DNA from 3 places in the Clostridium sp. DL-VIII genome. Region 1 is predicted to be linked to each of the others. Evidence: riboswitches for the same ligand, from Rfam matches in the RefSeq annotation. Region 1 holds a riboswitch; each other region holds the start of a gene.
The links. A riboswitch is a leader RNA that binds a small molecule or an ion and turns the genes downstream of it on or off. The one in region 1 is predicted to bind S-adenosylmethionine.
Positions count from the first base shown of each region.

Region 1 (3,199 bases):
TCTGCTATTATTTTTTCTACTACATCTCTTGTTGGGTTTCCTGACCTTGCATAATCATATTTTCCGAAGTTCTCTATATCAAATTGATGAAATGTTGATGTTTGATATATTGGAGTACTTACAGACCCTGTTGTAGGGTCTATATCTCCACTTGCATGTATTAATTTAGTTCCAAAATTCATAATTACACCCCTCTTATTCAGTTAACAGTTAGCAATTAACAGTTAACAATTATTGATTAATTTGCTACGTAAATTCTTTAAATTTTAAAATTATGTTTTTGAAAAGCCGTCAGCTTTTCTTCCTAAACTCTTAATTATTAACTCTGAACTTAGTTAATTGCGTTGTCTAAGTCACCTATTAAGTCATTAATATTTTCTATTCCTACTGATAATCTTAATAGATATTCATCTACACCTAACCTTTGCTTTATTTCTTCTGGAATCTCTGAATGAGTTTGAGTAAATGGATATGTTATTAAGGTTTCCACTCCTCCTAAACTTTCTGCGAATCTTATGACTTTAACACTCTCTAGGATTTTAGGAACTAATGCTTTGTCCTTGACTCTAAAAGATAGTGTTGCTCCAAAACCTGTTGATTGTTTCTTATTTATCTCATATCCTTCTGAACTCTCTAAACCAACATAATAAACTTTTTCTACTTTAGAACTTTTCTCTAAAAATTTTGCTATCTTTATTGCATTTTCTTGAGATCTATCTAATCTTATATGTAATGTCTTTAATCCTCTTAAGACCAACCATGAATCAAATGGAGATAATGTTGCTCCTGTTGACATATGAATCTTTCTAAGCTTTTGCAAAATTTCTTCATCATTTCCAACTATAAATCCTGCCAATAAATCATGGTGTCCACCCAAAAATTTTGTTCCACTATGAATTACTAAATCAGCACCTAATTCCAATGGCTTTTGATAATAAGGTGTTAAAAAAGTATTGTCCACAATTAATAGTAGATTTTTTTCCTTAGTTATTTCTGCTACTGCTTCTATGTCTGTCACCTTCATCATTGGATTCGAAGGAGTTTCTATAAAAACAGCTTTTGTGTTTTCTCTTATAGAGTCTAATATATAATTAATGTTTGTTGTATCAACAAAAGTTACTGTTATCCCAAAATCTCTATAAATGTCATCAAACAACCTATATGTACCTCCATATAAGTCATCAGATAAAATTATATGATCCCCAGATTTAAATAAGTGTATACAGGCATTAACCGCTGCAACTCCTGACGAAAATCCTATTGCTGATTCCCCACCTTCTAAAACAGCTAGTGTTTTTTCGGCTTCTTCGCGTGTTGGATTTTGAGCTCTTGAATAATCATATCCTGTACTATTATTGAGTCCATGATGCTTAAATGTAGCTGACTGATATATTGGAAAACTTATTGCTCCGGTAACTTTGTCCCCACCTGATACCCCACTTACTGCAATTGTTTCAAAAGATTTTTTTAGTGCCATTTTCTTGCCTCCTTAAATTTATATCTTACTTAATGCTTTATTAGTTATTATTTAATATTTATTTATAAGTTATAACTTATCAGCTAATAATATTTTTATTATTTTATAGTAATAAAAAAAGTCACTTCTCAAACAAGAAGTGACTGCATAGTCATAAGTTCTAATAAGACTTAATTCCTCTCATTTTTCAAGATATTCTCTTGCAGGATTTAGCACCAACGAAAAAATTCATTTTAAAAATTTTCTCAGGTTGCCGGGCTTCAAAGGGCCAGTCCCTCCACCGCTCTTAATAAGATTAACTTATATAAATATTCTTTTATTAATATTAATTATACATAGTTAAAAATCCTTGTCAATAAATATCAGTAAATTTATAAGTTTTCTGTAAAATAAATTTTTAAAAGATGATCTTTTAAAAATAATTATTGAATTACTCTCAAAAATCACCTTTTATACATATATTCTAAACTTCTATTCATATCTTAAAGCTTCAATTGGATCAAGACTAGCTGCCTTTTTAGCTGGATAATATCCAAAAAATACACCAATTGCCATTGAAAATGTGAAACTTATTAAAATTGTTGGAATTGATATTGATATTGGTGAATTTAATACTATACAAGCAATTATCCCCATACTGATTCCAAGTACTATTCCTATTGCACCACCTATTGAACATATTATAACCGATTCAGTTATAAACTGCATTTTTATGTGGCTGCTTTTTGCACCAAGGGCTTTTCTTGTTCCTATTTCTCTTGTTCTCTCCGTAACCGATACAAGCATTATATTCATTACTCCTATCCCACCTACAAGTAATGCTATGGCCGCAATTACAGATATTCCCATAGATATCATTCCTAGTACTGAAGTAATTGATTCCGCCTCATTTTTAAGGTTAGAAACTTGTAACTCCCAATATTTATTACTCTTATACAATTTATCCGTGTATTTCTTTATATCTTTAACTAGTTTATCTGAATCAGCATTAGGACTAGGTTTAATCATAAAATAAGAATAATTTTTATTTGTTTGATTAACCTTGGCCGTTGTTACAGGAATATATACATCTGTCTGTATATCTTTTTCAGTTGCTGTAGATCCACCTCCCTCTAAAAATGATGGCGGTTCATACTTGTACACCCCAACAATAACATATGTTTCAATATCATCTTGTATATAAACCTTAATTTCTTTACCTAAAGGATCTGACTTTCCCTTAAATATATTATTAACAAGCTTTTCAGAAACTACAGCACTCTTTTTTATTCCTTTAACATCTTTATCTGAAATGAATCTTCCACTAAGCATCTTTATATTATTTACATCCTTAAAACCATCGTTTACTCCAACAGTTGTTACATTCGCATATAGATATCCATCCTTTACTTTACCACTTCCTTCTTGGGCTGATATACTTATACTGCTTATTCTATCAAAGAATGCATCATGAAGTGCATTTATTTGATCTAGAGATACAAGATCACTATCATCAGGCCTCTTGCTCGAACCACCTTGACTAGAACCGTCTATACTTTTTTCCCTTACATAAACCTGCATATTATTAGCACCTAACTTATCTAGTTCTCCTGATACCTTAGCAGTGATTGCACTTCCAATAGAAACAATGCCTATAACAGCGGATATTCCTATTATTATTCCAAGCATAGTTAATAAAGAACGCATTTTACTTGATTTTATTCCTGCTATTGCAAGCAGTAT
Region 1 covers NZ_CM001240.1:566,542-569,740, reverse strand. The annotation lists gene CDLVIII_RS02765 (aminotransferase class I/II-fold pyridoxal phosphate-dependent enzyme) at 1-182, opposite strand, end outside; gene CDLVIII_RS02760 (PLP-dependent aspartate aminotransferase family protein) at 332-1,477, opposite strand; SAM riboswitch class I at 1,655-1,773, opposite strand; gene CDLVIII_RS02755 (ABC transporter permease) at 1,949-3,199, opposite strand, start outside.

Region 2 (3,199 bases), 3.2 Mb from region 1:
AATCTGTGGATAATTGTTATAAATGGCCATTTTATTATAGTTAAATGGGATAAAAAATAAGGTGGAATAATTTTTGGGCTTGAATAGATATCAGAGAAAAATATATAGTAAAGTTAATGCTAATGGAAATAAGAAAGGTTATAGCTTAACTTAGCAACTAATAATTTCAGCTTTGGTTATGCTTGACTTGTATTTCTTAAAATATTGAAGTATTAAGTAAATTATAAAAAGAATAGGAAAAATAAATACGAAAGCTTAGAGGAAAATTATGAATATTTGTATAGAAACAGAAAGACTTATATTAAGAAAGTTTAATAATGATGATGCGTCAAAGCTGCAAGAAATATGCGGTGAACAATACATATTAAAATGGATGCCAGACTGGGGAGTTTCAATGGAAGTCAGAAAAGAATGGCTGAAGGCGTTGATTGAGCAATATAAGAGCATAGATAAAGAAAATATAAGAGTATGTCTTGCTGTAACTCTTAAAGATAATGGAAAATTAATAGGAATGATAGCGATACAAAATAAGGAAGAAGTAAATAATGAGACTGAGCTGGCCTATTTCATAACAGAAAACTTGAGTAATAAAGGATATATAACAGAAGCTTCCAAAGCCATAACTATATGGGCACTGAATAATTTTCAGCTAGATTATATAATTGCAATAATAGAACCAGATAATGTTCAATCTCAAAGGGTAATTGAAAAATGCGGCTTCATAAAACAAGGAACAAAGCATGTTGTAAATACTGGTGAAGAATATGAAAAATCTTATTATTATTATAGATTATATAATAAATGTTGATAATATCTAATGAAGGTATTGACATTATAATAAAACAAACATATACTAATCCTATAGGAAAAAACGAAAATTAAATAACTTATCAAGAGTGGTGGAGGGACTGGCCCCGTGAAACCCGGCAACCGATTATAAAATACAAATAATTAGGTGCCAAATCCTGCAGTTTAGGCTGAAAGATAAGAGAGCAAATTTTTATGCGATGATGCACTAGAGTTTAATCTCTAGTGCTTTATTTTTAATAAGCTTTAGGCGCAAAATAATAAACATAGTATAGAATGAAGTATTTTTCATAAATTTCAATCTATTATTTACTTTCATGCATTCAATCTTTATTTTGCTGTTAATGTGAAATGGAGATTTTTATATCAAAATATATGTGACTATTTTGATAAGAATTATTAAAGTATAGAAATAAATAAAAATGGGGGAAAAAATATGCCAGAATTAAGCAATAGGTTAGATTGGTTTTCAGAATCTATAATAAGAAAAATGACAAGAATAGCCAATAAATATGGAGCAATAAATCTTTCACAAGGATTTCCAGACTTTGATCCACCAAAAGAAATATTAGATGGATTAAAGGAAGTTTCAGATAAAGGACCTCACCAATATTCAATTACATGGGGAGCGCAAAACTTTAGAGAGAAATTAGCATTAAAACAAGAAAAGTTCATGGGAATTAATATAAATCCAGAGGAAAATGTACTGGTGACCTGTGGAAGCACAGAAGCAATGATGTGCGCAATGATGAGTGTATGCAATCCAGACGATAAGGTTATAGTATTTTCACCATTTTATGAAAATTATACTGCGGACACAATTCTATCAGGTTCAAAACCTATATATGTTGAACTAAAGCCACCAGCATTTAAATTTGATAAAGAAGATTTAAGAAATGCATTTAAGCAAAAGCCAAAAGCACTTATACTTTGCAATCCATCAAATCCTACAGGTAAGGTATTTACTGAAGAGGAGCTTTTATATATAGGAAGTCTTGCTAAAGAATATGATACTTTTGTAATTACTGATGAAGTTTATGAGCACATAATATTTAAGCCATACAAGCATACTTATTTAGCAGCACTAGACGGAATGTTTGAAAGAACCATATCCTGCAGCTCTTTATCAAAAACATATTCAATTACAGGCTGGAGGCTTGGATATATTATAGCCAGTAAAGCAGTAATAGAAAATTGTAAGAAAGTTCATGACTTTTTAACAGTAGGAGCAGCAGCGCCTCTTCAAGAAGCGGCCATTAAGGGATTAGAATTTGGAGAAGAGTATTATGAAGTGCTAAATGAACTCTATGAAAATAAGAAAAAATTATTTTTAAGTGGATTAGATGAAATAGGGCTTAAGTATTATGAACCTCAAGGAGCATATTATGTCATGGTTGATATATCTGAATTTGGATATGAGGACGACTATGAATTCTGCAGGTGGCTTGCAAAAGAAATTGGAGTAGCAGCAGTTCCCGGTTCAAGCTTCTTCAGAGAAAAAGTAAATAATTATATAAGATTTCATTTTGCTAAGAAGGAAGAAACTTTAAAAGAAGCTCTTAAGAGACTTGAAAAACTTAAGGAATATAAAAAATAAATAGTTAATTACACCAATGATAAAAGCTATAGTTACAATACATTGGGGATTAAATACAATAACAATAAATTTCAGGGGGAATAAAAAATGAAGATTTTAAAAAAGTTAGCAGTACTAGTTGTTTTAGGAACAATAGGAGCAAGCTTAGCTGCTTGCGGAAGCAGTAAAGAAAGTGCAAAAACAGATAGCAAAGAAGGAAATAAGAATATTGTAGTAGGTGTTTGCCCAGGACCTTATGGGGATATGGTTAAGGAAGCGTTAGCTCCAGTGCTCAAAGCTAAGGGATATACAGTTACAACTAAGGAATTTAGTGATTACATTCAACCGGATAAAGCATTAGATAACAAGGAAATAGATGCAAATTTATTTCAACATACTGAGTATTTAAAAAAATTCAGCGCAGATAATAATTTGAATATTTCACCAGTAATAGTTGTACCAACTCTTGGAATGGGGATATTCTCAAATACAATAACTTCTTTAGATCAATTAAAGGATGGAGCAAAAGTAGCAATACCAAATGATGCATCAAACTTAGCAAGAGCCTTAAAATTATTAAAAGACAATGGAGTTATTAAATTAAAGGATAATATCGATGAAACAAAAGCGACTGAAAAAGATGTTGCTGAAAATCCTAAAAATATCAAATTTACTCCAATTGAAGGAGCGCAGCTTGCAAGAAGCATAGATAGTGTTGATGCTGCAGCAATTCCTGGAAATTTTGCTTTTGCCTCTAAATTTGATTATTCTAAAGCTTTAGCTGTTGAAAAATTATCAGAAAACTATAAAAATGTA
Region 2 covers NZ_CM001240.1:3,843,946-3,847,144, reverse strand. The annotation lists gene CDLVIII_RS17745 (GNAT family N-acetyltransferase) at 269-808, shown strand; SAM riboswitch class I at 885-991, shown strand; gene CDLVIII_RS17740 (pyridoxal phosphate-dependent aminotransferase) at 1,244-2,404, shown strand; gene CDLVIII_RS17735 (MetQ/NlpA family ABC transporter substrate-binding protein) at 2,492-3,199, shown strand, end outside.
Region 2: linked by a shared signal. The riboswitch ahead of CDLVIII_RS17740 (pyridoxal phosphate-dependent aminotransferase) and the one ahead of CDLVIII_RS02760 (PLP-dependent aspartate aminotransferase family protein) in region 1 are both predicted to bind S-adenosylmethionine.

Region 3 (3,199 bases), 1.9 Mb from region 1:
GATAATTCCTTAATATACTCTGGAGTTGTTCCGCAACATCCTCCAATAATTCTAACACCAGAATCTATAAAACCGCATAAAGTATCTGCGAATTCTTCTTTAGTAACATCATATCTTGTCTCATTTCCTATTGATAATGTCGGAAGTCCTGCATTTGGCTGAACCATTACTGGTATATGGGCTATACTGCATATTTCCTCAATTACAGGTTTTAATTGTTTTGGTCCAAGAGAGCAGTTAACCCCAAGTGCATCAACTCCTAAGCCTTCCAAGACAAGCACCATAGCTTCTGGGGAGCACCCTGTAAAAGTTCTTAGGTTTTCTTCAAAGGTCATAGTACAAAACACAGGTAAATCTGAGTTTTCCTTGGCTGCAAGTATTGCTGCTTTAAGCTCATATAAATCAGTCATTGTTTCAATCAGGATTATATCTACCCCTGATTTAGTTCCTTGAATTACCTGGCGCTTGAAAATCTCATATGCTCTATCAAAACCTAGAGTACCCATAGGCTCTAAAAGTTCACCTATCGGACCAATATCTAAAGCAATATATGTATTGCTGTCACCTTTAGCTCTTTTAGCAATCTTTACTGCTGCATCTACTGCATCTTCAACTTCTAAATTGCAGAGTTTAAGCTTAAGTTCATTGGCACCAAAAGTATTTGTTGTTATCACATTTGCTCCACTATTTATATACTCTTTATGAATTTCCTCTATAATATATGGCTCCTTTATATTTAAAAGTTCCGGATTTTCTCCAAGTTTTAAACCTTTTTTTTGAAGCATTGTTCCCATTGCTCCATCAAAAATTAATATGTTATCCTTTATATATTCTTTAAGCCCCACAGTTTTCTCCCTCTCTTCTAAAGCTGCAATTCTCATAGTTATTACATTCTTTGCAGCTCTTCTTTTTCTTTTTAATTCCATTATCAATTATTCCTATTATAGCCGTAACAGATTTTCTAGGAAACAACAAATTATTTTCAGATACAGTAAGTCCTATTTTCCTTTGAGCATCTAATGACCTTAAAAAATTATTTTGTACATCTAAGGGTAAATCTCCATAGCCTGGACTATACCTAAAAGTTATATCCATACCTTCTTGAATAGCTTTTTCCTTTATATTGATCTCTACTATATCGCAAACTTCTTCAACTGCAGTTGTAGCACAAGCATCTAATATAAGCGCTCTTGTTAAATTAGTTTTCTCATACAATCTAGTTTTCCTTTCAATTTCATTTCCTAATGTTACAGCCATAAGTACGCATTGTTTCGAATTTTTTAAATGTTCCCGTATATCCTTTCCTTTCAAAATCAAATTAGTAGTAATAACTTCTACGCCTTCATCGTCTTGCCTTATATCATTATAACTATACACAACTCTAGGCATAATTATCTTTTTGATTTCCTCTCTGCATTCATGAATCATTATACTAATGTTTTTATCTATATCCTGTCCCTTATAGCCAAGATACCTAAGAACTTCTTCCCTATTTATATCTAATTTCAAAGATTCTATAATAATGCCCCCCCTTATACAGTTAACAGTTAGCAGTTAGCAGTTAACAATTTACAGTTAAATGCTGCTTAACTTTAAATTTTAAAAACCTTGCTTAGATAATCTACATTTTACAGTTAAATGCTGCTCAGCTCTAAATTTCAATAGTTATATTAAAATTGTGCTTAGGTGATTTACAGTGCACAGTTTTCTATTTTTAGTTCTATTGTTTTTTGCATAATAAAAAGCCTAAAGGCATTCCTTTAGGCTTAAAAGCAATCAAAAACACCTTATCTTTCAGCTCTATTACGCTGCAGGATTTAGCACCTTATATATAAATATATCGGTTGCTGGGTTTCTTCGGGCCAGTCCCTCCACCACTCTTGATAAGTCTTATAATTAATTATTATATCTTTGAAAATCTTACTTGTAAAGATTTCATTTCTAAATTTTAGTTACTTGTCTTATATTATTTATCTATTACTTCTTAACTAATAATAAAATTATGGATAATATACTAAAAGTTAAGCTGATTAACATTATGTATTTAACAACTTGAACAGTAGTAAAGCCTTTTTCTTCTAGTCTAAAATGTATTTGACTTCTATCTGCCTGATAAACTGGTTTCCCTTCAGAAAATCTTTTAAATATAACAAATAAATTATCAAAAATCGGTACTGCTAACGCTAATATTGGTATAAACAAACTTAAAACAGTTGCCTGCTTAAATGCCCCTTCTAATGCTGTGATACTTAAAATAAATCCTAAAAAATTTGCTCCTGAATCCCCCATAAACACTTTTGCAGGGAATTTATTATAATATAGAAATCCCAAAATAGTTCCCACAAGCATTATAGATACTACTGCTGATTCATCTTGATTTAATATTATTGCTGCTGCAAAAAAAGTTGCTGCTGATATTAAGGATAAACCTCCTGCTAACCCATCCATTCCATCAGACCAATTAATTACAGTGGTAACTCCAAATATCCAGGTTATCGTAAGTATAAATTTCACTACTGGACTAAATTCTATATAAGAACTTGTAAATGGATTTGTAAATCCTCCAAAAAAAATGTTTGCTTTAAATACTAAAATTGCAGATAACAATTGAATAACAAGCCTAGGAAATATGGCAAATTCCTTTCCCTTTGTCTTATACCAATCATCAATTAATCCTATTAATAATATCATAGTAGCTGCAACAAGCACTGTTACTTGCTTGTATGGGTGATCTTCGTCTTTATAAAACATAAAATATGATATAAAAAATCCAATGTATAAAGCTATACCTCCGCATAATGGTGTTGGCATTTTATGCTGTTTTCTTTTATTAGGCTTATCCGTAAACTGTACTTTATTAGCTAGCTTCATAAGAAAAGGCATGGTAATTAATGCTCCTAAAAGAGATACTACCATTGCTAAAATATAATTCATCTTTTCTACTCCTTAGTTAAGTCTATGAAAGTAAATTATATCCAAATGTTCCATCTTGGCTTACTTCCTATTTGATTATACTATTAAAGATATGGTATATCAATTACAAAATTATTAAGGTTATACCCTAAAACTATTTATATTTTTTATTCTGTTTTGATATCACATCCAAATTCTTCGTAGATTATATTGCTAATGGGGATTTCAAATGCTACAATTTAATAGAAACAAATGTAAATAAGGTTTTACTAAATACAGTTATATA
Region 3 covers NZ_CM001240.1:2,474,328-2,477,526, reverse strand. The annotation lists gene CDLVIII_RS11315 (homocysteine S-methyltransferase family protein) at 1-845, opposite strand, end outside; gene CDLVIII_RS11310 (vitamin B12 dependent-methionine synthase activation domain-containing protein) at 835-1,518, opposite strand; SAM riboswitch class I at 1,785-1,890, opposite strand; gene CDLVIII_RS11305 (MraY family glycosyltransferase) at 1,978-2,934, opposite strand.
Region 3: linked by a shared signal. The riboswitch ahead of CDLVIII_RS11310 (vitamin B12 dependent-methionine synthase activation domain-containing protein) and the one ahead of CDLVIII_RS02760 (PLP-dependent aspartate aminotransferase family protein) in region 1 are both predicted to bind S-adenosylmethionine.